2 regions of the Anoxybacillus sp. ST4 genome follow, and region 2 is predicted to be linked to the other one. Evidence: predicted binding sites of a transcription regulator. Region 2 holds the regulator's gene; the other holds the start of a gene.
What was found. Region 2 encodes LexA, which represses DNA repair genes until DNA is damaged. Its sites were predicted from a motif close to CGAACATATGTTCG; they were not measured.

Region 1 (11,612 bases), on a different contig from region 2:
AATGGTAGACCGAGCCATCCGTCCACTCCGATGATAACAAAAAATAAAAACAGTCCACCTGTAACGAGCACAATCGCAATTGGAATGAGATGAGATAAAAACGATTTTTTCGCATGCATTTTTACCCGTTCATGCTTCGCAACGAAATAAACGATAATCGGAAATAAAAACGGAGCAAAAAATACGCTAAAATAACATAACGACGCGAGTAATTTATTTCCTTCCATTTACAATTCCTCCTTTTTTCCTTTACTCATACATACGTTTCATCACAAGGAAAGTTTCGTACAAAAAAACCGAGCGCATTATACGCTCGGTATACGCTGGCGCATGCGTTCGCGATCACGCGCTAAAATAGGTTGTAAATATCGCCCGGTATATGATTGCTCGATTTGAGCGACTTCCTCTGGCGTCCCCGTGGCAACGATTTGTCCGCCGCCATCGCCGCCTTCTGGACCAAGATCAATAATATAGTCGGCTGTTTTAATGACATCTAAATTATGCTCGATAACAAGCACTGTATCCCCTTGTTCCACAAGCCGTTGTAGCACGTGTAATAAACGGGCAATATCATCAACATGCAAGCCTGTTGTCGGTTCGTCTAAAATGTATAACGTCCTTCCTGTCGAACGACGATGCAATTCGGACGCTAATTTCACCCGCTGCGCTTCACCCCCGGAGAGCGTTGTAGCCGGTTGGCCGAGCTGCATATAACCGAGGCCGACATCGTATAACGTTTGCAATTTCCGTTTAATTTTCGGGATGTTTTCAAAAAACGCGAGCGCTTCTTCTACTGTCATATCAAGCACTTCGGCGATATTTTTATCTTTATATTTTACCTCTAGCGTTTCGCGATTGTATCGCTTGCCGTGGCATACTTCACACGGCACATAGACATCAGGTAAAAAGTGCATTTCGATCTTTATAATCCCGTCGCCACGACACGCTTCACAACGACCGCCTTTTACATTGAAACTAAACCGCCCTTTTTGATACCCGCGCATTTTCGCTTCGTTCGTCGTCGCAAATAAATCGCGAATGTCATCAAACACGCCCGTATATGTCGCAGGGTTTGAGCGCGGTGTGCGACCGATTGGTGATTGATCGATATCAATTACTTTATCTAAATAATGAATACCGTAAATGTCTGTATGTTCTCCCGGTTTCACTTTCGCATGATGCAACTTTTGCGCTAACGCTTTATGCAAAATTTCATTAATGAGCGTACTTTTTCCCGAACCCGATACGCCCGTCACCGCCACGAACAATCCGAGCGGAATGCGGACATCGACGTTTTTTAAGTTGTTTTCTCGTGCACCAATGACTTCCAGCCAACGACCGTCTGGCTTTCTTCGTTCGAGCGGAAGGGGGATAAATTTTTTTCCTGATAAATATTGGCCGGTTAACGACTGCGGGTCGTTCATCACTTGTTCAGGCGTGCCTGCAGCGACGACTTGTCCGCCGTGCGCCCCCGCTCCTGGCCCGATATCAATTAAATAATCTGCCGCAAGCATCGTATCTTCATCGTGTTCCACAACGATGAGCGTATTCCCTAAATCACGCATGCTTTGTAACGTCGCAATAAGCCGGTCGTTATCGCGCTGATGCAACCCGATCGACGGCTCATCTAACACGTATAACACCCCTGTTAGCCGCGAGCCGATTTGCGTTGCGAGCCGGATGCGCTGCGCCTCTCCACCTGAAAGCGTCCCTGCCGCTCGGTTTAACGTTAAATAATCGAGCCCGACATTTTTTAAAAAGCCGAGACGCTCAACAATTTCACGCAAAATTAAATGAGCGATTTTTTGTTCCTTTTCCGTCAATTGAAGCGTTTCAAAAAACGTGAGTGCTTCATTGACCGACATCGCCGTCATTTCTCCAATATGCTTGCCGCCTATAAAAACAGCCAAACTTTCTTTTTTCAAACGGTTGCCATCACACGCCGGACACGGTTGTTCGGTCATATATTTTTCCATTTGTTCGCGCACATAATCCGATGTCGTTTCGCGATAACGGCGTTCGACATTGCGCACGACACCTTCAAACTCCACATACGTTTCGCGCACATGGCCGAAGTCGTTTTCATAGCGAAAATATATTTTCTCACCGTTCGATCCATACAATAAAAGATCGAGCTGTTGTTTTGGCAACTGTTTCACAGGCACGTCCATATCAATGCCGTAATGACGACATACCGCTTCTAACAGCTGCGGATAATATTGCGAGCTTTGTGGTTCCCACGGCGCGAGCGCGTGTTCACGAAGCGTCAACTCTTGATTTGGAATAACTAAGTCAAGATCGACTTCAAGCTTCGACCCGAGCCCGTCACACGATGGACATGCCCCGTACGGACTATTAAACGAGAAGATGCGCGGCTCTAATTCACCGATAGAAAAACCACAATGCGGGCAAGCATGATGTTCACTAAACAATAGCTCTTCTTGTCCGACGACGTCGACGAGCACTTTTCCTTCCGCGAGCTTTAACGCCGTCTCGAGCGAGTCGGCAAGACGCGACTGAATGCCCTCTTTCATCATGATGCGGTCAACAACGACTTCAATTGAATGCTTTTTATTTTTTTCAAGGGAGATGTCTTCAGATACATCGCGCAATTCCCCGTCGATGCGCACGCGTACATATCCTTGCTTTTTTATTTCTTCTAACGTTTTGACGTGCGTCCCTTTCCTTCCCGAAACGATCGGAGCTAATATTTGCATTTTCGTCCGCTCCGGATACTGCATTAATCGATCAACCATTTGCTCAACCGTTTGCGATGTAATTTCAATGCCATGCGTCGGACAAATCGGACGTCCGATACGCGCAAACAATAAGCGCAAATAATCGTAAATTTCCGTTACCGTTCCGACCGTTGAACGCGGATTGCGGCTCGTCGTTTTTTGATCAATCGAAATGGCGGGTGACAGCCCTTCAATCGAATCGACATCAGGCTTATCCATTTGCCCTAGAAATTGCCGAGCGTATGCCGATAACGATTCGACATATCGCCGTTGCCCTTCCGCGTAAATGGTGTCAAACGCAAGCGATGATTTTCCCGAGCCCGATAAGCCGGTAAGCACAACGAGCTTATTGCGCGGAATGACGACATCAATATTTTTTAAATTGTGTGCACGCGCTCCTTTGACGATAATGTGATCCATACGCTACACCTCAGCTTTCAGTTCTAAAATGAGATCGCGCAATTGTGCTGCACGTTCGAAATGAAGAGCTTTCGCCGCCTCTTTCATTTCTTGTTCAAGTTGGGCAATGAGCGCAAGACGTTCTTCTTTTGATAAATGACGAACATCTTTCGTTTCGTACGTTTCTTTTTCTTCCGCAGCAAACGTAGCGCGAATAACGTCTGGAACGTCTTTTTGAATCGTTTTCGGCACGATACCATGCTCGCGATTATATGCTTCTTGAATGGCGCGGCGCCGCTTCGTTTCATTGATCGCAATTTCCATTGATTTCGTGATCGTATCAGCATACATAATGACATGCCCGTTCGCATTGCGCGCCGCCCGTCCAATCGTTTGAATGAGTGAACGTTCAGAGCGTAAAAATCCTTCTTTATCGGCATCTAAAATAGCAACGAGCGATACTTCTGGAATATCAAGCCCTTCACGCAATAAGTTAATGCCGACAAGCACATCGTATTTGCCTAATCGTAAATCGCGAATAATTTCAATTCGCTCTAACGTTTTAATTTCGGAATGCAAGTAAGCAACTTGAATGCCAATATCTTTTAAATAATCGGTTAAGTCTTCCGCCATCTTTTTCGTCAATGTCGTCACAAGCGTCCGTTCTTTGCGAGCGATGCGCTTTTGAATTTCATCAACTAAGTCGTCTATTTGCCCTGCGATCGGTCGCACATCAATCGTCGGATCTAACAACCCTGTCGGACGAATAATTTGCTCGACAACTTGCGGACAATGTTCAAGTTCATACGGACCGGGCGTCGCTGATACGTAAATGATTTGATTCACCTTTTGCTCAAATTCTGCAAACGTGAGCGGGCGGTTATCGAGCGCCGACGGCAAGCGAAAACCGTGTTCGACAAGCACTTCTTTTCGCGCTTTATCCCCGTTATACATGCCGCGAATTTGCGGCAGCGTCACATGCGATTCGTCAATCACAATTAAAAAGTCGTCAGGAAAATAATCTAACAACGTATAAGGGGTCGAACCGGGCGGACGCAACGTCAAATGACGCGAGTAGTTTTCGATGCCCGAACAAAATCCCATCTCTTTCATCATTTCAATATCGTAGCGCGTCCGCTGTTCGAGTCGTTGCGCTTCCAACAATTTTCCTTGTTCACGCAGCTCGCGAAGCCGCTCTTCTAATTCTTTTTCAATGTTTTCGATCGCTATATTCATTTTTTCTTCGCGCGTAACGAAGTGCGATGCCGGGAAAATCGCCACATGCTCCCTCTCTGCCATCACATGCCCCGTCAACGCGTCGACTTCGCGAATGCGTTCAATTTCATCGCCAAAAAACTCAATGCGAATGCAATGCTCATCGCGTGAAGCTGGAAAAATTTCAACAACATCCCCGCGCACACGAAACGTTCCGCGCCGAAAATCAATATCGTTTCGCTCGTATTGAATATCAACAAGCCGCCGCAATAAATAATCGCGCTCGATTTCCATTCCGACGCGAAGGGAGACGACTAGTTCGCGATATTCTTCCGGAGAACCTAAACCATAAATGCACGACACGCTTGCGATAATAATGACATCGCGCCGTTCAAATAACGCAGACGTTGCGGAATGGCGCAATTTATCGATCTCATCGTTAATGCTCGCATCTTTTTCAATGTACGTATCCGTTTGCGGCACGTACGCTTCCGGCTGATAATAATCATAATAGCTCACAAAATATTCGACCGCATTATGCGGGAAAAACTGTTTAAACTCGCTATACAACTGCCCTGCCAACGTTTTATTATGCGCAATGACTAACGTCGGTTTATTCACTTGTTGAATGACGTTTGAAATCGTAAATGTTTTTCCTGTTCCTGTTGCTCCGAGCAACGTTTGATGTTTTTTGCCTTGTTGAATGCCTGCAACGAGTTCGGCAATCGCTTTTGGCTGATCGCCGCGCGGCTCATAAGCGGATACTAATTGAAATGTGTCCACAATCGTCCCTCCACTTCATTTCTATTTTCATTGTACCATATTCACGAATCGAAAAGCGAAAAATACGAACAAATATTCTATGAAAAAACCTGCCCATATGGACAGGTTTACGACTGTTTTTGCTTTTCTACCATGCGTTTAGCATATAAAAATCCGACGATGAGCGACGCTACATCAGCAACAATTTCATACAATTGATCCGTATATCCTTTCACATACGATGCTACGAGCAACGCGACAGTAAGCAACGTTCCGACATAATGGTTATACGTCACCCGCGTAAATAAAATAACTAGCAACGCCGGTACAATTAACGCTAACAAAAACCACATACTATCCCTCATCTCTTACGAATAACAGTCCAAGTTCATGATGTTCGCCTTCAAATAAAGCCGATTGCGCAAAGCGAACTTCTCCGCTCTCGTTTAATACCTCTAGCTTACAAAATGCACGATTATGTTGCAATGCTGCATAAAATTCATCTTCCGTCACGACCGGTATACCGTTTACCTTCACAATTACTTCTCCGACCGAAAGCGCCATTTTATGTGCTGGCGTATCCGGCAACACGCCTAAAATGACAAGCCCATTCGCTCGTTTTGTAAAATACGGAGGCCGCTTTTGTTCATACAATTTCGCTGATAAAGCAATCCATTCCCTCCATAAAATAGCGACAACTGCAACAACGATCGCTAGCGGCTCCCACCAGTAGCTAGCAATCGCTAGCAAACTAACAACCGTGGCGAGCCAACCGATGCGCTTTGCGGTCCATTTCGCTATATGAGTAGGCATGCTCGTTTGCACGCGTTGAGAAAAGCCAAGTAAAAACGGCACGAGAACAAATGAATACGCATCACCGCCTGAAATCATTGGCCACCACGCTGCAAACGGCGTCACTCCCTCCCCTGGAACAGGAATAATAAAAGGTACGAGCCAAAGACGTTGCATCATTTGTTCACCGATGACGAGTCCCCGCTTACTCGTTACAAGCCGCGGCGAGCTAAGCTCTGCTCCTTCGCGGTGAACGAGCCACATTTCGATAAACAAAAGCAACCCGATTAAAAGCGCGACGGCGGTCACATTTGTTTCCGTCATCTGAGGGAAAAAATGATCAAAAAATGGCTTCGCCCACTCCATTTGCGCAAAAAAACTAACAGTAAATATGACGATGCTCCCGACATATGCAGCCGATAAAAGCCGGAGCTGCATCATAAAGCTGCATACGATCGTCACAATCGCCCAAAAAACGAGCGTATCGTTCGGAATGACAAGTCCAACGCCAACGGTTACAATTGAAAAAACAACCGCAAACCAACTGCGTGAGCGAACGATAGCACGTAGCTCACGAGAAGAACGATAGACGCGCGTATGAAAATCGCGCCGCTCGCGTTGCACACGGCGCCAGCCGATAAACGAAGCAAATATGATCGCATAATATAACAACGGTTGCAGCCAAAACGTTCCGAATACTTTCAACCATTCTAGTCCCCATAATTCCATTTCCATCATCTCCATTTTTTCCGATCGTCTATTTTGTATTGTAACAAATTTCAAGCATTTATGGTTGACGAAAATTCACTTTCTTTGCCGAATGAGCACTAGTTTTGTCAAGGAAAAAGGAATTTGAAACGAAGTGTCTAACTGTTTTCTCATATAAGATGAGAAGGAGCGTGGAACGATGGAGCTAAAAACGAGCACAGTCGCTAAACGGCTTGGCGTATCGACAAAAACGGTGCAACGGTGGGTAAAAAAGTATAACATTCCATGCAAAAAAAACGAGGCAGGACATTATGTGTTTACGAACGAAGCGGTCGAACAACTAGAAAAATATAAGTTTCTCGGCATAGAGGAAGAAGAGAAGGAACATGTCGATTGGGAAGAGGTAGAACAACGTCTCGATGAGCTCGAACGAAAAGTTGAACAAAAAGCAGATGACGTCGTCTCGTTTCAACTATTGCAACATCGGCGAGAAATGGAAGAAATGCTTCAACATATTCAACAGCTTGAGCGGCGCATCGCCGAACTGGAACAACAACAAGCAGAACTTCCCGTCGAAAAGCCGACGAAACAAAAGCGCCGTGGGATTATTAGTCTGTTCATATAAAACGCGCCCCCTGCCTCAGAAGAGACAGGGGGCGATGTTTATTTTGCGATCATTTGTAACGCTTGCTTTAATTGCTCGTCGTATCGCTCGTCGCGAACAGCTTCCATCACTTTTGTTTGCAACACATTGGCCGTTTGCTTATCAATTTTTCCTGTGACCGGCAAGCTATTGGCTTGTTGGAATGCTTGCACAGCTTGTTCAGTTTGTTTGCTGAAATAGCCGTCTTCACGCCCCGGATTAAAGCCGAGCCCGTTTAACATTTGTTGTGCACTTTTAATTTGTTCATTGTTCATATCGTACGCCAGCGGCTTGTCAATTTGCAACGGATGAGCGTAGAAAAAGTCAGGCTGCTTCACTTTCACATCTGGTTCAATGCCCTTTTGATGAATCCAATTTCCGTTTGGTGTGAGCCATTTATATAACGTTAATTTAATATGGCTGCCGTCATCCATCGGTAACGCTTGTTGAACCGTTCCTTTTCCAAACGTTTTTTCACCGACGAGCGGATAGCCGCCCGCTTCTTTTAACGCTGCGGCTAAAATTTCTGATGCCGAGGCGCTTCCGTTATCAATAAGCACAACAATTGGATAATCTTTTTTCTTCGTTATATTGGAGAAGAAACGTTGTTTATCGCCATCACGTTCTTCAATTTGTACGTACGGTTTATCTTTCGGAACAAGATCTTTCAAAATATCTTCCACACTTTGCAAATACCCTCCCGGATTGCCGCGCACGTCGATAATGAGCCCTGTGATCCCATTGTTTTCAAAGTCGGATATCTTCTTTTTAAAATCTTCCGCCGTTTTTTCCGCAAACGACGTAATTTCAATATAGCCGATTCGTTTGCCGTTCACTTCCTTTATGGACGCGTATACCGTTTCGATCGGAATTTCATCACGAACGACTTCAATTGTCAATACACCGTTTACGCCAGGGCGAATAATTTCCAAGCGAGCAACCGTTCCTTTTTTGCCGCGAATTTTTAAGACGGCTTCATACAAATCAAGCCCCTCTAAACTTTCCCCATTCACTTTAATAATTTGGTCATTTGGACGAAGCCCAGCTTTTTCCGCAGGCGATCCTTTAAATGGGGCGACAATCGTTACTTTGCCGTCAACCATGCTCACTTCCGCCCCGATTCCTTCAAAAGAAGAATCTAGCGATTCGTTAAATCGCTCTGCCGTTTCTTTATCCATATAAACGGAGTACGGATCTTTTAACGTCGCAATCATTCCTTGAATAGCGCCATCGATAAGCTGTTGGTCATCAACGTTTTGAACGTATTTTTGTTTAATCATGCTGTATGCTTGTTCGATTTTTTTCAGTTCCTCATTCGACGGCTTTTCCGTTGTCGTCGGCATATCGATTGTAATCGTTGACGTTTGCGAAGAGAGCGACTGCATGCCGACATACGTCACACCCGAGCCGAACAACATCGATAAAGCCATAAGTGCTGCGATTGTTTTTTTGTTCATGTTTTGCCTCCTCACCCTTCGATACATGAAAGGCATCACACCGTGTGCGATGCCCATTTGTTTTCATTATATGAATAGCTTGTACCGTTCATAACTACTTGAAGATGTATTTATTTTACACCGAACGTACAACTTTCTCAACCAATACGTAAAAGCACAGCTCATTCGCTGTGCTTACCGTTAAAACGGAATATATTTTAATGGGTCGACTGCGTTAGACTTTGATGCATTCCAAGGTCCGCGATGCAATTCAAAATGTAAGTGCGCGCCAAATGAGCGACCTGTATTGCCCATATAGCCGATCATTTGCCCTTTACTCACGTTTTGTCCTTCACCAACAAGGCGGGACTCAAGATGGGCATATACTGTCGTGTACACTTGTCCATCAATATAGTGCATGATAAAAATGACGTTTCCGTAACTTGAGGAATAGTATGAGCGGTAAACATAACCGTCAGCTGCCGCAACGACAGGCACACTAGCCCCGCGTTTTCCAATGTCGATTCCGTAGTGGAATTCACCCCACCGCGGTCCAAATGTTGATGTAATTGGACCGTTTGCTGGACGCATGAATGCACCGTTCGACACAGGAGGCAAACTGCCACCGCTCTCTGACGATGATCCGCGGCTTGATAATGCTCGTTTCCGTGCTTCTTCCTGTTCTTTTTGGCGACGAATCATCTCTTGCAATTGGTTTTTCATAGCTGCTTCTTGCTTCTCAAGCAACTCTTTTTCTTCCTCTAAAGCGAGTTGCTTTTCCTCTTCGTGCTTTTGCTGCTCTTTCAATTGCGCCATCAGTTTTTCTTTCGCCGCAATTTGTTCGTTTAACGTTTGTTTTAACTTTTGTAGCTCATTTAGCTGCTCTTGCAGGCGAACTAAGCTGTCGTTTAGCTCTTCCTCTTTTGCTTCTTTTAACGCTTTATCTGCTTCTTGCTCTTTAATGATTTGACGGTCTGCTTCGAAAATGGTCGCAACCGCGCTCATTCGGTCGATAAAATCGCTGAAACTTTTCGCTCCAAGCAACACGTCCAAATAACTGACAACTCCTCCGCTTTCTTGCAGCGAGCGCGCCCGCTCTTTCAACAACTCATTGCGTTGCTCAATGCGGGCTGTTACTTCCTCGATTTCTTTGCGAAGCGCGATAATTTGCTGTTTCGTTTCTTCAATATTTTGTTGTTTCGCACGAATGTTAGCACTTGTCTCTTCGACAGCTAAATCGAGCTTTTTAATTTCCGCATCGATCTTTTGCTGTTCCGCTTTTAGCCGTTCAATTTCTTGTTGCGACTGTTCAATTTTATTTTCAATCGTTGACTGCTTTTGTTGTACATTTTTTATTTCTTCTTTTTTCTGTTGAATATCACGTTTCGTCACCGCATACGCAGGCGCAGCTACGCTTGAAACAAGCAGCATCACAGCGACAACAATCGTTCCCCATCTTTTTTGCACCGTAAACCCCTCTCTCTTTCTATACTTTCAAAAATCGTCTGACAGACATCAAGCTTCCCCACATGCCGATGCATGCCCCTAATAAAACGAGCACTGCCGCCAATTGCCATGCAAACGGATAAAAAGGAAGAAGTTGAAAAAACGTATCTTTTAATTTTGGGTACAGTAAATCAAATACGTACGAATAAGCGGATAGAACGATCGCAATTGGCACAACTGAACCTAATACACCGAGCCATAGCCCTTCAAGGAAAAACGGCCAGCGAATAAATCCGTTAGTCGCCCCTACTAATCTCATAATCTCAATTTCACGACGACGGGCAAAAATTGTAATTTTAATCGTATTTGAGATGAGAAACATCGCCGTAAATAATAATCCGACAATGAGCGCCAATCCGACGTTGCGAATCGTCGTCGTTGCCGCAAATAGCTTTTCAATTTGTCCTTTTCCGTATTTGACTTTACCGACAGAAGGCAAAGCTTCAACTTGTTTTGCGATTTTTTCCGTATCAAGCGGATTTTTTGCTTTCACAATAAATACATCGCTTAACGGATTATCTTGCTCAAACAAACGAAACGACTGCCCATCTTCCCCAAAGCTTTCAATTAACTTTTGAAGCTCCTCATCCTTTGATGAATACGCTACTTTTTCCACACCAGAAAGAGCTTTCAGTTTCGCCCGCAGCACATCTTTGTCCGCATCTGTTGCGCTCAAATCGACATGCACACGAATTTCAACATCGCGTTCAATTTGTTTCGTTATATGTTGAATGTTGAGCATAATGACGAGAAACACACCAACAAGCAAAAGCGTCACCGTGACAGCACTAATGGACGCAAACGTCATCCAACCGTTTCGTCCGAGACTTTTTAAACTTTCACGAAAATGACGGCGAAGGGTGTTAAGTTTCATAGCCATACTCCCCCTTCACTTCATCGCGCGCAATTTTCCCGCGCTCGATCGCAATGACGCGCTTGCGAATCGTATTGACAATTTCACGGTTATGCGTTGCCATCACAATCGTTGTTCCGCGGTCATTAATGCGCTCGAAAATATCCATGATTTCCCACGATGTATCCGGGTCCAAATTTCCTGTCGGTTCGTCCGCAATGACAATCGACGGATTGTTAACGATCGAACGGGCAATCGACACGCGCTGCTGTTCTCCACCTGATAATTCATCTGGATAAAAGCGCGCTTTATGTTTTAACCGAACTAAGTCAAGCACTTCCATGACGCGCTTGCGAATGTTTTTTGGCGATTCTTCAATGACTTCCAAAGCAAACGCAACGTTTTCATATACGGTTAACTTGGGAAGAAGCTTAAAGTCTTGAAAGACGATTCCGATGTTTCGGCGAAGCAACGGCACTTTGCTGTCTTTTATATTCGCTAAGTTCACACCGTTAATCATAATTTTTCCGCTTGTCGGCTTTTCTTCGCGATACATCATT
Region 2 (18,742 bases):
CAGGAAAAACGACAGTTGCTCGTATTCTTGGGAAGTTATTTTTAGAAATGAACGTGTTATCCAAAGGGCACTTTATTGAAGCAGAACGTGCCGATTTAGTTGGTGAATACATCGGTCATACAGCAAATAAAACGCGTGATTTAATTAAAAAAGCGCGCGGGGGGATTTTATTTATTGATGAAGCATATTCGTTAGCACGTGGAGGGGAAAAAGATTTTGGAAAAGAAGCGATCGATACGTTAGTAAAAGGAATCGAGGATTTTTCTGATGATTTAGTTGTGATTTTAGCAGGATATCCGGCTGAGATGGATTATTTTTTATCTCTCAACCCAGGATTGCCGTCACGCTTTCCATTGATGCTTGAGTTTCCTGATTACACAGCAGAGGAACTTGTACAAATTGCAAAACAAATGCTTCACATAAGGGAATATGAGCTTACTTCCGATGCAGAACGAAAATTACGTGAACATATTGAACAGTTACTGGTAGGGGGATTCCAAAGGAAGTTTAGTAACGGTCGTTACATTCGAAACTTGATTGAAAAAGCAATTCGAAAACAAGCAGTACGTTTATTACACGAAGGACGCTATGACAAAAAGGAGCTCATGATCATACGGGAACGTGATTTAGTTGTTGAATGAATAGGGAAGGGAAACCTTCCTTATTTTTTTATGTACGAAAGAAGGGTTTCTTCTTTATTTCGTAGAATATAGTCTGAAAATAATAAATATTATTTATATTGATATAAAAAGTGAGGAGGGATTTTTTTTGTACATTACGATTGGAGAGTTATTTTCACAGTCGGTAAGGAAATTCCCGAAAAAAGAAGCGCTTGTCGATATCCGCACAGGACTTCGCTATACGTACGAACAATGGGAAAAAGAAGTGAGCAGACTTGCAAACGCTTTCTTAGAAGCGGGAGTCCGAAAAGGAGATCGCGTATCGACCGTGTTATTTAATACAGCAGAACTTGCGACCGCTTTTTTTGCGTGCGCGAAAATCGGCGCTGTTTTTAACCCGATTAATTTTCGTTTACGACCGAAAGAAATCGCTTACATTTTAACGGATGCTACCCCAAAAATCGTTTTATTTGAACAAGCAGTTGAACCACAAATTACAGCCATTCATCATGAATTTCCGCACATTTCTTTTTGGGTCATTGACGGGCAAGCGCCAGCGTACGCTGCTTCCTATCATGAACAAATCCAACGAGCAACTAGCGAGCTTCCAGCCATCGACGTTTTCGAACATGACTTATATGCGATTATGTATACAAGCGGAACGACAGGACGGCCAAAAGGGGTGATGCATCGACATCGCGACATGGTCGAGCAAAGCTTGATTTGCAATTCTGTGATGCGCATTCGCGAAACAGAGCGGGGGCTTGTCACCGCACCGATGTTCCATTGCGCAGAATTGCATTGTTGCTTCCTTCCGCGCGTCCATGCTGGAGCAACAAATGTTATTGTTCATCATTTCGACCCGAAACAAGTATTAACCGTCATCGAACAAGAACGAATTACTGTCTTATTTGCTGCACCGACAATGTGGAATATGCTTTTGCAAGAAAAATTGTCCGATTATGATTTATCATCGCTTCGCATCGGTTTGTACGGAGCTGCTCCGATGGCGCCAGTGCTTGTGAAAGAATGCAAAGAGCGGTTAGGCATTGACTTAATTCAAGCGTACGGCATGACAGAAATGGGACCAGCGGTAACTTTCTTATACGAAGAGGAGCAATTAACGAAAGCCGGATCTGCTGGACGTGCGTGTTTAAACCATGAAATTCGCATCGTCAAACCGCGCGAAGACGGACCGTCTGACCCCGATGACATTTTACCGCCAGGGGAAGTTGGCGAAATTATCGTCAAAGGTCCATGCATGATGGTCGGCTACTACAATCGCGAAGATGCGACGGAAAAAGCGATGTATAAAGGTTGGTATCATTCTGGCGATTTAGGTTATATGGATGAAGACGGGTATTTATACGTTGCCGACCGTGTCGATGACATGATTATTAGCGGCGGCGAAAACGTCTATCCGCGTGAAGTAGAAGACGTGCTTTATGAACATGAAGGAGTGCTTGATGTTGCGGTGCTTGGCGAACCGGATGCGCTATGGGGAGAAAAAGTCGTTGCGTTTGTTGTGAAAAAAGACAAATCGCTTACCGCTGAACAATTAGAGGCGTTTTGCAAACAAAGCGATAAACTCGCCCCATACAAACGACCGCGCGCGTACTATTTTGTAGAGGCATTGCCACGTAATGCAAGCGGAAAAATTCAAAAGTTTTTATTGCGCGAACAAATGAAAAAAATGGCTCAATCATAGGACGGTGGGAAAATGGTAGCGACGTATTTGCAGAAAGAGCATCACATCTTTCGCGAAGCATTCCAGAAATTTTTACAAAAAGAAGCGTATCCATTTTATGGAGAGTGGGAAAAACAAGGAATCATTCCACGGGAATTTTGGAGGAAAATGGGAGAGAACGGCTTCCTTTGTCCGTGGGTAGACGAAACATACGGTGGATTTGGTGCCGATTTCGGCTATTCCGTCGTCATCAATGAAGAGTTGGAAAAAGTAGGATCAAGCCTTGTCGGCATCGGCTTGCATAACGACATCGTTGTTCCGTACATCACGTCGTACGGAACAGACGAGCAGAAGAAAAAATGGTTGCCAAAATGTGTGTCTGGGGAAATCGTCACTGCCATTGCGATGACCGAACCAGGCGCAGGTTCTGATTTAGCAGGTATCAAAACAACGGCGGTGAAACAAGGCGACCATTATATCGTCAACGGACAAAAAACGTTTATTACGAACGGCATTCATGCCGATTTAGTCATCGTCGTCTGCAAAACAAATCCGCAGGCAAATCCGCCACACAAAGGTATGAGTCTCCTTGTCGTCGAAAGAGGAACACCAGGGTTTACACGCGGTCGGAAGCTAGAGAAGGTGGGATTGCATGCCCAAGATACGGCCGAGCTGTTTTTTAGCGATGCAAAAGTTCCCGCTGAAAACTTGCTTGGGGAAGAAGGAAAAGGATTTTACTATTTGATGGAAAAACTGCAGCAAGAGCGACTCATTGTTGCCATTGCGGCGCAGACAGCGGCAGAAGTGATGTTTGACTTAACAAAACAATACGTCAAGGAGCGTACGGCGTTTGGGAAAACGATTAGCCAATTTCAAACTGTCCAATTTCGGCTCGCGGAAATGGCGACGGAAATTGCACTAGGGCGCGCGTTTCTTGACGATGTCATCGAACAACATATCGCTGGGAAACACGTAGTAGCGAACGTATCGATGGCAAAATGGTGGATTACAGAAATGGCCAAACGTATAGCGGCAGAGGGAATGCAGCTTCATGGCGGCTATGGCTATATGGAAGAATACGAGATTGCAAGACGTTATCGCGACATTCCGGTTAGCGCCATTTATGCCGGAACAAATGAAGTGATGAAAATGATCATTGCGAAACATCTTGGATTATAGGGGGGATTTCGTTGCTTGAAGGGGTGAAAGTCATTGATTTTTCCCACTACCTCCCTGGTCCGTTCGCTAGCCTTCGCTTAGCGGATTTAGGCGCGGAAGTCATCAAAATCGAGCCAAAAACAGGCGATCGGATGCGCGGACTAGCCGACGACTGCCTGTTTGACGCGAACAATAAAAATAAAAAAAGCATCGCGTTAGATTTGAAAAACGAGCAAGATGTTCAAATCGCGCAACAGCTCATCCGCCAAGCCGATGTTGTCGTTGAGAGTTTTCGTCCTAGTGTGATGAAACGGCTTGGACTTGGCTATGAAGAAGCAGTGGCTCTTAACCCATCGATTGTGTATTGCTCAATTAGCGGTTACGGTCAACATAGCCGGTATGCATCGTTCGGAAGTCATGACTTAAACTATATGGCGCTTTCAGGCGTTTTAGCCCAGCTAAAAGCGAACGGTCACCCGGTTCATCCGACGATCACGCTTGCCGATCTCATCGGGAGCATGCATGTAGTCGAACAAATTATCGCTGCGTTGTATGCGCGCGAGCGGACGGGAAAAGGGTGCTATATTGACGTTGCGCTTGTTGACAGTTTACTTGCGATAATGACGAATCATTTTGTATTAGAACATTACACAGGACAAAAAAATGGGATTCCTGTATTAGCTGGCACAGTTGTGTCGTATCATCTGTACGAAACGAAAGACGGGCGGTACGTGGCGCTTGCGGCGCTTGAAGCGCATTTTTGGCGCAATTTTTGTAATGCAGTCGAAAAGCCCGAATGGTATGGAGGGCATTTGTCAGTAGCTTGCGACGACAATCCTCTTTTTCTAGAAATAAAGCAGTTGTTTCGCTCGAAGACGTTTCAACAATGGATCGTTTTTTCGCAACAAGTCGATTGTTGCTTAACGCCGGTATTAGAAACCGATGAAGCGAAAACGTGGTTTGCAAGCGATACGTACCGAAAAATGATTCATATGGATAACGACCAAATCGAAGTAGCGACCCGTTATGATGAGCAGTTTTTTACGAAACGTGCACGAGCCCCAAAACTAAACGAACATAAAGGAGTGGTGGCAAATGATGAACATTCCATTAAATATTGCGACAATGCTTGAACGGGCAGAAATGTTTTTTCCGAAAAAACAAGTCATTTCGCGGATGAAGAACGGGATTGTCCGCCATACGTATAAAGAAATTGGCGAGCGGACGAGAAAGCTTGCTAGTGCATTGCAAACGCTCGGTGTAAATATAGGGGACCGCGTCGGTACGTTTGCGTGGAACCATCATCGCCATTTAGAAGCGTATTTTGCCATTCCAGGTATCGGGGCGGTGTTGCATACAATTAACATTCGCCTGTCGCCGCAACATATCGCCTATATTATTAACCACGCCAACGACCGCGTGCTATTGATTGACGCCGATTTATTGCCGCTCATTGAACGGGTGAAAGACGAAATAAACGTCGAGGCGTTTATCATTATGACCGATGAATCGACGCTCCCGGAGACGACGCTTGCGCCCGTTTATCACTATGAGCAGTTGCTGCAACAAACTGAACCGATTTCGTTTGTTAAAAACATCGACGAACATCACCCTGCTGGCATGTGCTATACGTCCGCAACAACCGGAAATCCGAAGGGCGTGTTATACTCCCATCGCGGCATCGTTCTCCATAGCATGGCGCTTGGGCTTGCCGATAGCGCGGCACTGTCGGAATCGGATGTGGCGCTGCCGGTTGTGCCGATGTTTCATGCGAATGCGTGGGGCTTGCCGTTTGCCGCGGTTTGGTTCGGGACGACGCTTGTCATGCCGGGGGCGGCATTTACGCCGAAAATATTAGCCGAGCTGATGGAACAAGAGAAAGTGACGCTTGCCGCTGGTGTGCCGACTGTTTGGCTTGGGTTATTGAACGAATTGGAGAAAGGCACATACGATTTACGCAGCGTGACACGCATTTTATGCGGCGGTTCAGCAGCACCGAAAGGAATGATTCGCGCCTTTGAAGAAAAATACGGAATCCCGTTCGTGCACGCCTACGGTATGACGGAAACGAGCCCGCTTGTCGTCTTGTCGCGCCTCAAAAGCTACCAGCAGCACGTATCGAACGAAGAAAAATTGGACATCCGTGCGAAACAAGGATTTCTTGTGCCTGGGGTAGAAATGAAAGTGATTGGCAAAGACGGCGAAGTGGCGTGGGACGGAACGGAAATGGGGGAACTATGCTTGCGCGGTCCGTGGATTGCCGATGAATATTATAATGATGAGCGAAGCAAAGACGCGTTTCGCGATGGGTGGCTCTATACAGGCGATGTCGTGACAGTAGACGAAGAAGGGTTTATTAAAATTGTCGATCGGACGAAAGACGTCATTAAAAGCGGCGGGGAATGGATTTCGTCTGTCGATTTAGAAAATGCGCTTATGGCGCATGAAGCGGTATTTGAAGCGGCAGTTGTTGCCGTGCCGCATCCACAATGGCAAGAACGCCCGATCGCTTGCGTCGTAGTAAAAGAAGGAAAACATGTGACAAAAGAGGAGCTATACGACTTTTTACGTCCGCAATTTGCGAAATGGTGGCTGCCAGATGACATCGTCTTTATGAGCGAAATTCCGAAAACGAGTGTCGGAAAATTTTTGAAAATGAAATTACGTGAACAACTGCGCGATTATTTTACGAACGTTCAATAGGGGGAGTAACGATGGAAATTATTGCGGTCATCGGTGCTGGCTTAATGGGAAGCGGCATCGCCCAGTCGTTAGCGATGGGAGGAAAAACCGTTTATTTATACGATATTTCTGCTGCGGCACTTGAAAAAGGAATGCAGTCCATTCAAAAAAGCCTTTCTCGTTTTGTAAAGGCTGGTAAACTACAAGAACAAGAGGCGTCCGCTATTCTTTCTCGCATTCAAACGGAAACGAACTTGCAAGAAGCAGTAAAAGAAGCAGACGTTGTCGTCGAAGCGGTGCCAGAACATTTGCCGCTCAAAAAACAAGTGTTTGAACAGCTTGACCGTTACGCGAAACAAGAAGCGATTTTAGCGACAAATACGTCGGAATTAAGCGTCACGGCGATTGCCGCAGCGACGAAGCGTCCGAGCCAAGTCGTCGGCATGCATTGGTTTAACCCAGCGCCAGTGATGAAGCTCATTGAGATTGTGAAAGGCGTGGCGACGTCCGGGCAGACGATTGAAGCGATTCAGCAACTATCGGAAGCAATCGGCAAAGAAACAGTCATCGTAAAAGATATGCAAGGATTTGTGACAACAAGAGCGCTAGCTGCACATATGATCGAATGCATTCGCATGTATGAAGAAGGGGTCGCTTCTGCGGAGCATATCGACAAAGCGATTCGTCTCGGGCTGAATTATCCGATGGGGCCGCTTGAACTTGCCGATTTAGTCGGGTTAGATACGATGTTGTTTGTCAGCGAAAATATGACAGAAGCATATGGCGACCGGTTTCGTCCGCCACAGACGCTCCGTAAACTCGTCGAAGCAGGGCATCTCGGACGAAAAACAGGCAAAGGATTTTACACATACGAATGAAAGAAGGGAAAAGCATGCGCGAAGTAGTCATTGTCGAAGCGGTACGCACTCCTGTCGGCAAGCGAAACGGGGTGTTTCGCGACAAACATCCGGTTCATTTAGCGGCCATTGTGCTTGAGGAAGTTGTTAAGCGTGCTGGGGTGGAAAAGCAATTGATTGAAGATATTGTGATGGGGTGTGTGACACCGATTGGCGAGCAAGGGTATAATATCGGGCGTTTAGCAGCGCTTGAGGCAGGCTTTCCGATAGAAGTTCCCGCGGTGCAAATTAACCGGATGTGCGGTTCAGGCCAGCAGGCGCTTCATTTCGCTGCGCAGGAAATTAAATCAGGCGATATGGACATCGCGATTGCGTCTGGGGTGGAAAGTATGACAAAAGTGCCGATTTTAAGCGATGGAAACGAGCGGACGATTCCACCGTCGCTCCATGAAAAATACGAATTCGTCCACCAAGGCGTTTCTGCCGAACTGATTGCTGAAAAATACGAATTGACACGAGAACAGTTAGATGCATATGCGTACGAAAGCCACCAGCGGGCGCTTCGGGCGCAAGCGGAAGGCCGCTTCACGGAAGAAATCGTGCCCGTCAACGGGCTTGATAAAGACGGCAACGACATCATCGTGACAATTGATGAAGGGCCGCGCCAAGATACATCGCTTGAAGCGCTGGCGGCATTGAAGCCGGTCTTTAAACAAAACGGGAAAATTACTGCTGGGAACGCAAGCCAAATGAGCGACGGCGCAGCGGCGGTGTTGCTCATGGAGCGGGAAACAGCGATTCGACTCGGTTTGAGGCCGAAAGCAAAAATTGTCGCTCAAACAGTTGTTGGCTCTGATCCGACGTACATGCTAGATGGTGTCATTCCGGCAACGAAAAAAGTATTACAAAAAGCGAATCTCACAATGGACGCTATCGACCTCATTGAAATTAACGAAGCGTTCGCGTCTGTCGTCCTTGCTTGGCAAAAAGAAATTGGTGTTTCACTTTCCAAAGTAAACGTCAACGGTGGTGCGATTGCGTTAGGTCATCCGCTTGGGGCAACGGGTGTGAAACTGATGACGTCGCTCGTTCACGAACTCGAACGACGAAAGGGGCGCTACGGCTTATTAACGATTTGTATCGGGCACGGCATGGCAACCGCGACCATTGTCGAGCGGTGGGGACAGTAAAAAACAGGGGACGATATTTGGGTCCCCTGTTTTAATTCCCTGCTTTTAATGATTTATTCGGCAATTTCCAGTTATATGTGTACGATAAAATGCGCAACGCGGCAACGACAACAAACAATACATACAGGCTAATTGAGGAGTGTGCAATGCCTGTTCCAACCGCAACGCCAGCTACAATGGCCCAAACAGCATAAATTTCATCACGTAATACAAGAGGCTTTCTTCCTGCTAATACATCGCGAATCATTCCGCCTCCGCTCCCTGTTAGTACAGCAGCAACAATAACTGCGCTTAATGGTCGATTCATTTGAACGGCATATAGTGCCCCTTGAATGGCGAAAGCTGAAAGTCCGAGGGCGTCGAAAAAGTTGCCCCAACGTTGCCAATGCGGCAACATTTTTTGCGGGAATAAATAGACAATCGTCATCGCGATAAACGCAATCAAAAAAAGTGTTTGTTGTTGCCATAGAATGGATACAGGCACGCCGATTAATACGTTGCGTACAGCACCGCCGCCGAATGCTGTTACAATTCCGAGGATGTACACACCTAAAATATCGTATTCTTCTTCCATGGCGACAATCGCCCCGCTAATGGCAAAAGCAACCGTGCCAATCATACTTAATACTTCCCAAGTCATGATCGTAATCCTTTCTGTTATGTCACATTACGTTAAAATTTTATGTATAAAATATGAAAAAATCAACGGTCATTTTTCAGCCATAGCACTTTTAAATGAGATTTGTTATGATGAGAACAGATGTTCAACAGGAAAGAGGGAAAATATGCAAAAAGAACGAGTAATTATTGTTGGGTGTCAATTACCGCATGTTGATGATGAACGATTTTTGTATTCGATGGAAGAGCTTGCTTCCCTCGTTCATACAGCAAACGGTGAGGTCATCATTAGTCTGTCGCAGAAGCGGGAAACGGTTCATCCAGCTACTTATATTGGAAAAGGAAAAGTGGAGGAACTAGTGCGTCTCGTGGAACAATTTGAGCCAGACGTCATTATTTTTAATGATGAACTGTCGCCAAGTCAAAATCGAAACTTAACAAAGTTGTTAAACGTGCGCATCATTGACCGAACGCAACTTATTTTAGATATTTTCGCAAGCCGCGCGCGCTCAAAAGAAGGAAAATTGCAAGTTGAGCTTGCACAATTACAATACATACTGCCACGCTTAAGCGGACAAGGAACAGAACTTTCCCGATTAGGCGGCGGAATCGGAACGAGAGGACCAGGGGAAACAAAGTTAGAAACAGACCGTCGTCACATTCGTCGCCGGATTGACGAAATTAAAGCACAGTTAAAAGCTGTTGTTGAACATCGAGGGAGATATCGGGAGCGGCGGAAGAAAAATGCGGTGTTTCAAATTGCGCTAGTCGGTTACACGAACGCAGGGAAATCGACACTTTTTAACCGACTAACGAACGCCAATGCTTTTGAAGAAAATTTATTGTTTGCTACATTAGATCCGCTCACGCGCAAATTGGTGCTGCCAAGCGGTTATACGGCGCTTTTGACGGATACGGTCGGTTTCATTCAAGATTTGCCAACTACTCTTGTGGCAGCGTTTCGTTCGACGTTAGAAGAGGTGAAAGAAGCGGATTTTATTTTACATATTGTCGATTCATCGAATCCGGATTATATTCAACATGAACAAACCGTTTATCGTTTACTTGAAGAATTGGAGGCGACGACCATTCCAATCGCTACTGTATATAACAAACGTGATATCACCCTTCCAAGCTTTGTTCCAAGCCCGAAAACAGACTATATATTAGTAAGTGCGTTTAGTGAACAAGATGTACAAAAGCTGCGCCGATTTATTGAAGCACACATGATCGAAGCGATGGAACGTTACGATGTGGCGATTCCTGCATTTGAGGGGAAACTGCTCGCACAGCTAAAATCAGAAACAATTGTGCAGCACATATATTACAATGAACAAAGTGGCATGTATGAATGTAGCGGCTACATATTGTCGGAACATCCATTACTGTTACAACTAAGAATATACAACAAATAGAAAGGGTTTTGTTATGTTTGAGCATTTAACACATGGAGAAACGATTTCTACACTTGTCAAAGAAATTGAGGCACAAATCGCACCGATTCATCAGGCGATTGATGCTCGCATTGATTATAATCAATATCGTGTACTGCAAAGTTTTCGTCGTCATCAAGTGAGCGATGCACATTTTATTCCGTCTACAGGGTATGGCTATGATGATATAGGACGTGACACGCTTGAAAAAGTGTATGCAGACGTATTCGGTGGGGAAGCGGCGCTTGTCCGCCCACAAATCATTTCCGGTACACATGCGATTACGATCGCGCTGTTTGGTGTGTTACGTCCGGGGGATGAATTGTTGTATATTACTGGAAAACCGTACGATACGCTAGAAGAAATCGTCGGCATTCGCGGCGAAGGAATCGGTTCGTTAAAAGAGTTTCATATTGGTTATAACAGCGTGCCGCTTACTTCAGAAGGAAAAGTTGATTTTGAAGCAGTCGAACGAGCAATCAACGGTCGGACGAAGATGATCGGCATTCAACGTTCAAAAGGATATGATCCTCGGCCTTCGTTTACAATTGCTGAAATCAAACAAATGATTGATGTTGTTAAAACAATTAAACAAGATGTTGTTGTTTTTGTTGATAACTGTTATGGTGAATTCGTTGAGGAGCAAGAACCATGTCATGTTGGTGCTGATTTAATCGCCGGCTCATTGATTAAAAATCCAGGTGGTGGATTGGCGAAAACAGGAGGATATCTCGTCGGTAAAAAAGAATATATCAATATGTGTGCTTATCGTATGACCTCGCCAGGAATTGGTGCGGAAGCAGGCGCCTCTTTGTACAGTTTGCAAGAAATGTATCAAGGCTTTTTCTTGGCCCCCCATATCGTTGGACAAGCGTTGAAAGGTGCCGTGTTTACTGCAGCAATGCTTGAACGAATCGGAATGAATACGTATCCGACGTGGGATGCGAAGCGTACGGACTTGATTCAGTCCGTGCAATTTGATGGAGCAGAGCAAATGATTGCGTTTTGTCAAGCCATTCAATTCGCCTCTCCTGTCAATTCGCATTTTACTCCATATCCGAATTACATGCCGGGTTATGAGGATGATGTCATTATGGCGGCGGGGACGTTTGTACAAGGGGCAAGCATCGAGCTATCAGCCGATGGACCAATTCGACCACCGTATGTTGCATACGTACAAGGGGGTCTCACGTATTCGCACGTGAAAATTGCTGTTTGCATGGCTGTTGACCGATTGCTTGAAAAACGATTAATTCAATTATAAAATATTTCAGAAAAAAATATGTAATGAAACGTAACATATCATTGACATATAAGATAACATAGAATAAAATGAAAATATGTATTACGTGAGGAGGGGTCGACATGAATAGTCAAATTCGTCGCTCCATGCCGTTGTTTCCAATTGGCATTGTTATGCAGTTAACCGATTTGTCAGCACGTCAAATCCGCTATTATGAGGAACACGGTCTTGTTTCACCTGCTCGTACGGAAGGCAATCGTCGGCTATTTTCATTTAATGATGTAGATCGCTTGCTTGAAATTAAAGACCTCATCGAGCAAGGGGTTAATTTAGCGGGGATTAAACAAATTTTTGCCTCACGTCAACAACAGCACGTTGAGACAACGCCATCCGTTGCACCAAAAGTGATGAAGCAAGATTTGTCAGAGGCAGAGTTACGCAAATTGTTGCGTGCCGAATTAATGCAAGCCGGCCGTTTTAATCGTGCATCGCTTCGCCAAGGGGACATCGCTCGCTTTTTCCATTAAAAAATTTATGTTTTTAATATAAACATAAATGATCTTTTTCATTCTGGGGGAGGAATATGTATGGCTAAGTACACAAAAGAAGACATTTTTCGTATTGTAAAGGAAGAGAATGTAAAGTATATTCGCTTGCAGTTCACAGACATTCTCGGTACGATCAAAAACGTAGAAATTCCTGTAAGTCAATTGCAAAAGGCGCTCGATAATAAAATGATGTTTGATGGATCGTCGATCGAGGGATTTGTTCGTATTGAAGAATCAGATATGTATTTATATCCGGATTTAGATACATTCGTTATTTTCCCGTGGACAGCCGAAAAAGGGAAAGTGGCTCGTTTTATTTGTGACATTTACAATCCAGATGGTACCCCATTCGAAGGATGCCCGCGTTATAACTTAAAGCGGGTGTTGAAAGAAATGGAGGCGCTCGGATTTACAGAATTCAACTTAGGTCCAGAGCCGGAGTTTTTCCTATTTAAGCTAGACGAAAAAGGTGAACCGACGTTAGAATTAAATGATAATGGCGGCTACTTTGATTTAGCACCAACAGATTTAGGGGAAAATTGCCGTCGCGATATCGTATTAGAATTAGAAGAAATGGGATTTGAGATTGAAGCATCCCATCACGAAGTTGCGCCAGGACAACATGAAATTGACTTTAAGTATGCTAATGCGGTAAAAGCGTGTGATGACATCCAAACGTTTAAACTTGTTGTTAAAACAGTCGCACGTAAACACGGTTTGCATGCGACATTTATGCCAAAGCCGCTCTTTGGTGTGAATGGTTCGGGTATGCATTGTAACTTGTCGCTCTTTAAAAATGGTGAAAATGCCTTTTTTGATCCGAACGGTCAGCTACAACTAAGTGAAACAGCATTACAGTTTATTGCCGGTGTATTAAAGCACGCTCCAAACTTTACAGCGGTAACAAACCCAACGGTAAACTCATACAAACGTCTTGTTCCAGGCTATGAGGCACCTTGTTATGTGGCGTGGTCGGCACGCAACCGTAGCCCGCTTATTCGTATCCCAGCGTCACGCGGCATGAGCACACGCATTGAAGTGCGTAGCGTAGACCCAGCAGCTAATCCATACTTAGCGATGGCTGTATTGTTGGCAGCTGGATTAGATGGAATTAAAAATAAACTAACGCCTCCTGCGCCAGTTGACCGCAACATTTATGTAATGACGAAAGAAGAACGTTTGGAAGAAGGAATTGTCGATTTACCTGCAACGTTAGCAGAAGCGTTGCAAAACTTAAAATCTGATGAAGTGATCGTCAATGCCCTTGGCAGACATTTATTTGAACACTTCGTTGAGGCAAAAGAAATTGAATGGGATATGTTCCGTACGGCAGTACATCCGTGGGAACGCGAACAATATATGAGCCTGTACTAATAAAAAAAGCTAACGGAAGCACCGTTAGCTTTTTTTATTATACTGAAAATTTAATGTTGTTAGTGAATAGTTCGGTATACACCTATGACCTTCCCTAGAATGGTAGCGTTTTGGACGATGATCGGTTCCATGGATGAATTTTCAGGTTGCAAGCGAATATGGTCTTTTTCTTTAAAAAAGCGCTTTACTGTTGCCTCGTTATCCTCTGTCATAGCTACAACGATATCCCCGTTATTGGCCGTTTGTTGTTGGCGGACGATCACGTAATCCCCATCTAAAATACCAGCCTCAATCATGCTTTCTCCGACAATTTGCAACATAAATACTTGATCATCTGGTGAAACGAATCGTTCCGGGAGAGGGAAATATTCTTCAATGTTTTCTATTGCGGTAATTGGTTGTCCAGCTGTGACTTTTCCGACGATTGGAACGTTGATGACGTTTGTTTTTGGGATGGATTCATGATCATCTAAAATTTCAATGGCACGAGGCTTGGTCGGATCTCGGCGGATGAATCCTTTGCTTTCTAAACGCGCTAAATGTCCGTGGACGGTAGAACTCGATGCTAAACCGACCGCTTCCCCAATCTCCCTCACCGATGGTGGATACCCCTTTGAGCGAACTTCTTGTTTAATAAAGTCCAAAATTTGTTGTTGCCGTTTTGATAATTTCGCCATCTTTATACACCTCTTCCTTTTCAATCTTTGCCCACATTATAACATATATTTGTACATAGATACAAACATAAGTTCGAAAAAAATGGTTGACACGAACAAAAGTTCCCGTTATGATAAATACAAACAAACGTTCTGTGTTAGGGGGGTAGATGGTATGGGGAAAATACATTATGTGATGATGATCTTATTTAGTGCATTGTTCGTGTGGGCGTTTTTACATGTAACACAATCTGTTGATAAAGAAAAGTATGTTGAAATTACCGTATCAGCTGGTGATACATTATGGGAACTAGCGGATAAGTATAAACATGAACATCGATTGTCCCATCAACAATTTATTGAATGGGTGATGGAAGTCAATCGACGTTCAGACGACCGATTAATTGTTGGTGAGAAAATCGTGATCCCTGTGTTAAAATCAAATGGCGAGAACCAGCTTGTCGCTAACAAACAATAGTCAGTAGAAAGGGATGGCGAATGAACGCAATTATTTATTGTCGTGTAAGCACGACGAAGCAAGCGCAAGAAACATCGTTACAAAGACAAAAAGAGGAACTTAAACAGCTTGCAACGGAATATGACATGAATGTTGTCAAAATCATTGAAGAGCAAGCAAGCGGTTATGATATTGAGCGCGCAGGAATTATGGAGCTGCTCGATGCAATCAAACAACATCGTATTGACGTCGTTCTTGTTCAAGATGAAACAAGACTTGGGCGAGGAAATGCAAAAATTGCGCTTCTTCGTTGTTTACAAAAAGAAGGTATTCGCGTCTATACAGTAAGCCATCGTGGGGAGCTTCAGTTATCGGAAGCAGACTCAATGGTTTTAGAAATCATTAGCATTGTAGAGGAGTATCAAAGAAAAATACATAACTTAAAAATTAAACGCGGGATGCAAAGAGCTGTTCAAAATGGCTATCGACCGGAAAATAATTTGCGCAACATTGGCGAACATGCTGGACGGGATCGAAAAGACGTGCCAATGGAAGATATTGTTCGTTTACGTCAAAATGGTTTAACGTTTGCTGAAATTGCTGCTATGCTTCGCTCATTTGGATACGATGTATCAAAAGCGACCGTTCACCGAAGATATAAGGAATATGAGCAGCTTGTCAACGATGAAAAATTTTTGTATGATGATACGGATAAAAAGTAATTTCGTACAAAGGAATGAGATGGATGTTATCTGCTGAAAAAATCGCACGAATTAATGCATTAGCTAAAAAAGCAAAAATAGAAGGTTTGACAGATGAAGAGAAACAAGAACAATTGCAACTCCGAACGGAGTATATTGCGGCGTTTCGTGCGTCGATGATCGAGACATTGCATCATGTAAAAGTCATTGATCCTAATGGAAATGATGTCACCCCAAAAAAATTGAAGGAAAGCAAGAAAAAACGACTGCATTAATGCGCATATTGTGGAGAACATACTAATATAGATGTTCTCTTTTTTCGTCAGTTTGTCAAAAAAAATGTTGTGAAACATTGTACATTTCACGCACTTTTCTATATCATAAAAGATGAGAATGTTTACAAACGAAAGGATGAAGACGATGACACATACGATTGAACAACTATCGATTGCTGCGATTCGTACATTGTCGATCGATGCAATTGAAAAAGCGAACTCAGGGCACCCGGGAATGCCGATGGGAGCTGCACCAATGGCGTACACGTTATGGACAAAGTTTATGAACCATAATCCACGTAATCCAAAATGGTTTAATCGTGACCGCTTTGTCTTGTCAGCAGGACACGGTTCGATGCTATTGTATAGCTTGCTTCATTTAAGTGGCTATGACGTTACGATGGAAGACATTAAACAGTTTCGTCAATGGGGAAGCAAAACACCGGGCCATCCGGAGTACGGTCATACCCCAGGGGTAGAAGCGACGACTGGACCGCTTGGCCAAGGGATTGCGATGGCTGTCGGAATGGCAATGGCAGAGCGTCATTTAGCAGCTACATACAACAAGGACAAATTCGAAATCATTAATCATTTTACATATGCCATTTGTGGCGACGGTGACTTAATGGAAGGTGTTTCTGCAGAAGCTGCTTCGCTAGCAGGGCATTTAAAGCTTGGCCGTCTCATTGTGCTTTATGATTCAAATGATATTTCATTAGATGGGGAATTAAATCTTTCGTTTTCGGAAAGCGTAGAGCAACGCTTTAAAGCGTATGGATGGCAGTACATTCGCGTAGAAGACGGCAACAATATTGAAGAAGTTGCTCAAGCCATCGCTGAAGCTCAAAAAGATTTAGAACGTCCAACGTTAATTGAGGTAAAGACAACGATTGGCTACGGCTCACCAAACAAAGCTGGAACAGCAGATGTACACGGTGCGCCGCTCGGTAAAGATGAAATTAAACTAACGAAAGAAGCGTATAACTGGACGTTTGAAGAAGATTTTTACGTTCCAAATGAAGTGTATGCCCATTTTGAAAAAGTCGTAAAAGAGGCTGGCGAGAAAAAAGAAGCAGAGTGGAATGCGCTGTTTGCTGAATATGAGAAGGAGTATCCGGACTTAGCAAAACAATTGCGCATGGCGATTGAAGGTAAACTTCCTGAAGGCTGGGAAAAAGCATTGCCAGTATACGCAGAAGGAAAAAGCTTGGCAACACGCGCTTCTTCTAGTGAAGTGTTAAATGCGATCGCGAAAGTTGTACCGCAATTTTTAGGTGGATCTGCAGATTTAGCCGGTTCAAACAAAACGTTAATTAAGGGTGCGGGAGATTTCTTACCAGGAAGCTATGAAGGTCGCAACATTTGGTTTGGTGTGCGTGAATTTGCGATGGGAGCGGCACTCAATGGTATGGCGCTTCATGGTGGGGTCAAAGTGTACGGTGGTACGTTCTTTGTCTTCTCAGACTATTTGCGTCCAGCCATTCGTCTTGCTGCTTTGATGGGCTTGCCTGTCACATACGTACTTACGCACGATAGCATTGCTGTTGGGGAAGATGGTCCAACGCATGAGCCGATTGAGCAGCTTGCTTCATTAAGAGCGATGCCGAATTTATGCGTCATCCGTCCGGCAGATGCGAATGAGACAGCGGCAGCATGGCGCTTGGCAGTAGAGTCTACGGACCGTCCGACAGCACTTGTATTGACACGTCAAAATCTCCCTACGCTAGCTACGACAGCTGAGCGTGCTTACGAAGGAGTGAAGAAGGGGGCTTACGTCGTTTCTGAAGCGCAAGGAGAGGTACAAGCATTATTGCTTGCGTCAGGTTCAGAAGTCAGTCTGGCGGTAGAGGCTCAGAAAGTGTTAGCGAACGAGGGCATCTATGTTTCTGTTGTGAGCATGCCTTCATGGGATCGTTTTGAGGCTCAGCCAGCTGAGTATAAAGAAAGCGTCATTCCAAAACGTGTGAAAAAACGTCTTGCTATTGAAATGGGCGCATCTCTTGGTTGGGAGCGTTATACAGGCGATGAGGGAGATATTTTAGCTATCGATCGTTTCGGCGCTTCCGCACCTGGAGAAAAAATTATGCAAGAATATGGATTTACAGTGGAAAATGTCGTTGCGCGCGTCAAAGCATTATTGAACAAATAATAAAACGGGGAGAGGGACTCCCCGTTTTATTATCGAATAAAGATTTTTTGTTGAACATATTGTACAAACCGTTATTGTTTAGTATAGTGTAATGTAGACAACATGAAGGAGGAAAAAATATGTGGGAAATGATTTTAGTAGGCATTGTAGCGCTTGCTGCTGGCGTTGCGCTTGGATTTTTTATTGCGCGTAAAACAATGATGAACTACTTGAAAAAAAATCCACCAATTAATGAGCAAATGATCCGAATGATGATGATGCAAATGGGAATGACTCCATCGCAAAAGAAAATCAATCAAATGATGAAAGCGATGAATAATCAATTAAAATAAAAGTAAGGCACTCTCGATGAGTGTCTTTTTTCGCACGGAAAGAAGCTGTTGCTCGCATTTGTATTTTTTTGATAAAATATAGGAAAATGAAAAGAAATGGAGTGCCAATCATATGGACGTTCAACTGCTTGTTGCATTTGGAGCAGGTGTGCTTTCGTTTATTTCTCCGTGTTGTTTGCCGCTTTATCCAGCTTTCTTGTCATATATTACGGGGATTTCAGTTAGTGATTTGAAATCAGACTATGCATTGCTACAAAGAAGAAGTTTGTTACATACGTTATTTTTTTTGCTCGGATTTTCATTTATTTTTATTGCAATTGGTTTTGGTACGTCCATTCTAGGTCGTTTTTTTCATACATACCAAGATCTCATTCGTCAAATTGGTGCAATATTGATGGTATTTTTCGGGTTTGTTATTATCGGCGTCTTTAAACCGAAGTTTTTAATGACCGATCGTCGTTTATCTTTTCAACATCGACCGTCTGGTTACATTGGTTCTTTTCTTATCGGAATGGCGTTTGCTGCCGGTTGGACGCCTTGTACAGGGCCGATTCTAGTATCAGTCATTGCTTTGGCGGCGACAAACCCAAGTTTAGGTGTAGTTTATATGACGGCGTATTCACTAGGCTTTGCTTTGCCATTTTTACTTTTATCGTTTTTTATTGGAAAAATGGGTTGGATTCGAAAACATCATGTCAAATTGATGAAAATTGGTGGGTATGTCATGGTAGGAATGGGTATCGTGTTGTTCTTTGATTGGAT

Region 1: the regulator LexA is predicted to act here: its motif matches at 5,201-5,214, upstream of uvrB (excinuclease ABC subunit UvrB).

Annotation. Positions count from the first base shown of each region.
Region 1 covers NZ_JAHZOE010000016.1:32,962-44,573, forward strand. Annotated here, with positions in the region: gene K1I44_RS10625 (magnetosome magnetite crystal formation protein family) at 1-227, opposite strand, end outside; gene uvrA (excinuclease ABC subunit UvrA) at 306-3,158, opposite strand; gene uvrB (excinuclease ABC subunit UvrB) at 3,162-5,135, opposite strand; gene K1I44_RS10640 (CsbA family protein) at 5,243-5,467, opposite strand; gene K1I44_RS10645 (PDZ domain-containing protein) at 5,469-6,635, opposite strand; gene K1I44_RS10650 (MerR family transcriptional regulator) at 6,814-7,239, shown strand; gene K1I44_RS10655 (S41 family peptidase) at 7,278-8,714, opposite strand; gene K1I44_RS10660 (murein hydrolase activator EnvC family protein) at 8,895-10,160, opposite strand; gene ftsX (permease-like cell division protein FtsX) at 10,180-11,073, opposite strand; gene ftsE (cell division ATP-binding protein FtsE) at 11,063-11,612, opposite strand, start outside.
Region 2 covers NZ_JAHZOE010000024.1:1,079-19,820, reverse strand. Annotated here, with positions in the region: gene spoVK (stage V sporulation protein K) at 1-641, shown strand, start outside; gene K1I44_RS12275 (fatty acid--CoA ligase) at 769-2,328, shown strand; gene K1I44_RS12270 (acyl-CoA dehydrogenase family protein) at 2,341-3,486, shown strand; gene K1I44_RS12265 (CaiB/BaiF CoA transferase family protein) at 3,498-4,598, shown strand; gene K1I44_RS12260 (long-chain fatty acid--CoA ligase) at 4,561-6,168, shown strand; gene K1I44_RS12255 (3-hydroxyacyl-CoA dehydrogenase family protein) at 6,180-7,025, shown strand; gene K1I44_RS12250 (thiolase family protein) at 7,040-8,194, shown strand; gene K1I44_RS12245 (trimeric intracellular cation channel family protein) at 8,226-8,834, opposite strand; gene hflX (GTPase HflX) at 8,980-10,227, shown strand; gene K1I44_RS12235 (methionine gamma-lyase family protein) at 10,241-11,509, shown strand; gene K1I44_RS12230 (MerR family transcriptional regulator) at 11,611-12,015, shown strand; gene glnA (type I glutamate--ammonia ligase) at 12,076-13,410, shown strand; gene lexA (transcriptional repressor LexA) at 13,470-14,087, opposite strand; gene yneA (cell division suppressor protein YneA) at 14,242-14,544, shown strand; gene K1I44_RS12210 (YneB family resolvase-like protein) at 14,565-15,245, shown strand; gene K1I44_RS12205 (DUF896 domain-containing protein) at 15,269-15,499, shown strand; gene tkt (transketolase) at 15,645-17,648, shown strand; gene K1I44_RS12195 (YneF family protein) at 17,768-17,980, shown strand; gene K1I44_RS12190 (cytochrome c biogenesis CcdA family protein) at 18,093-18,742, shown strand, end outside.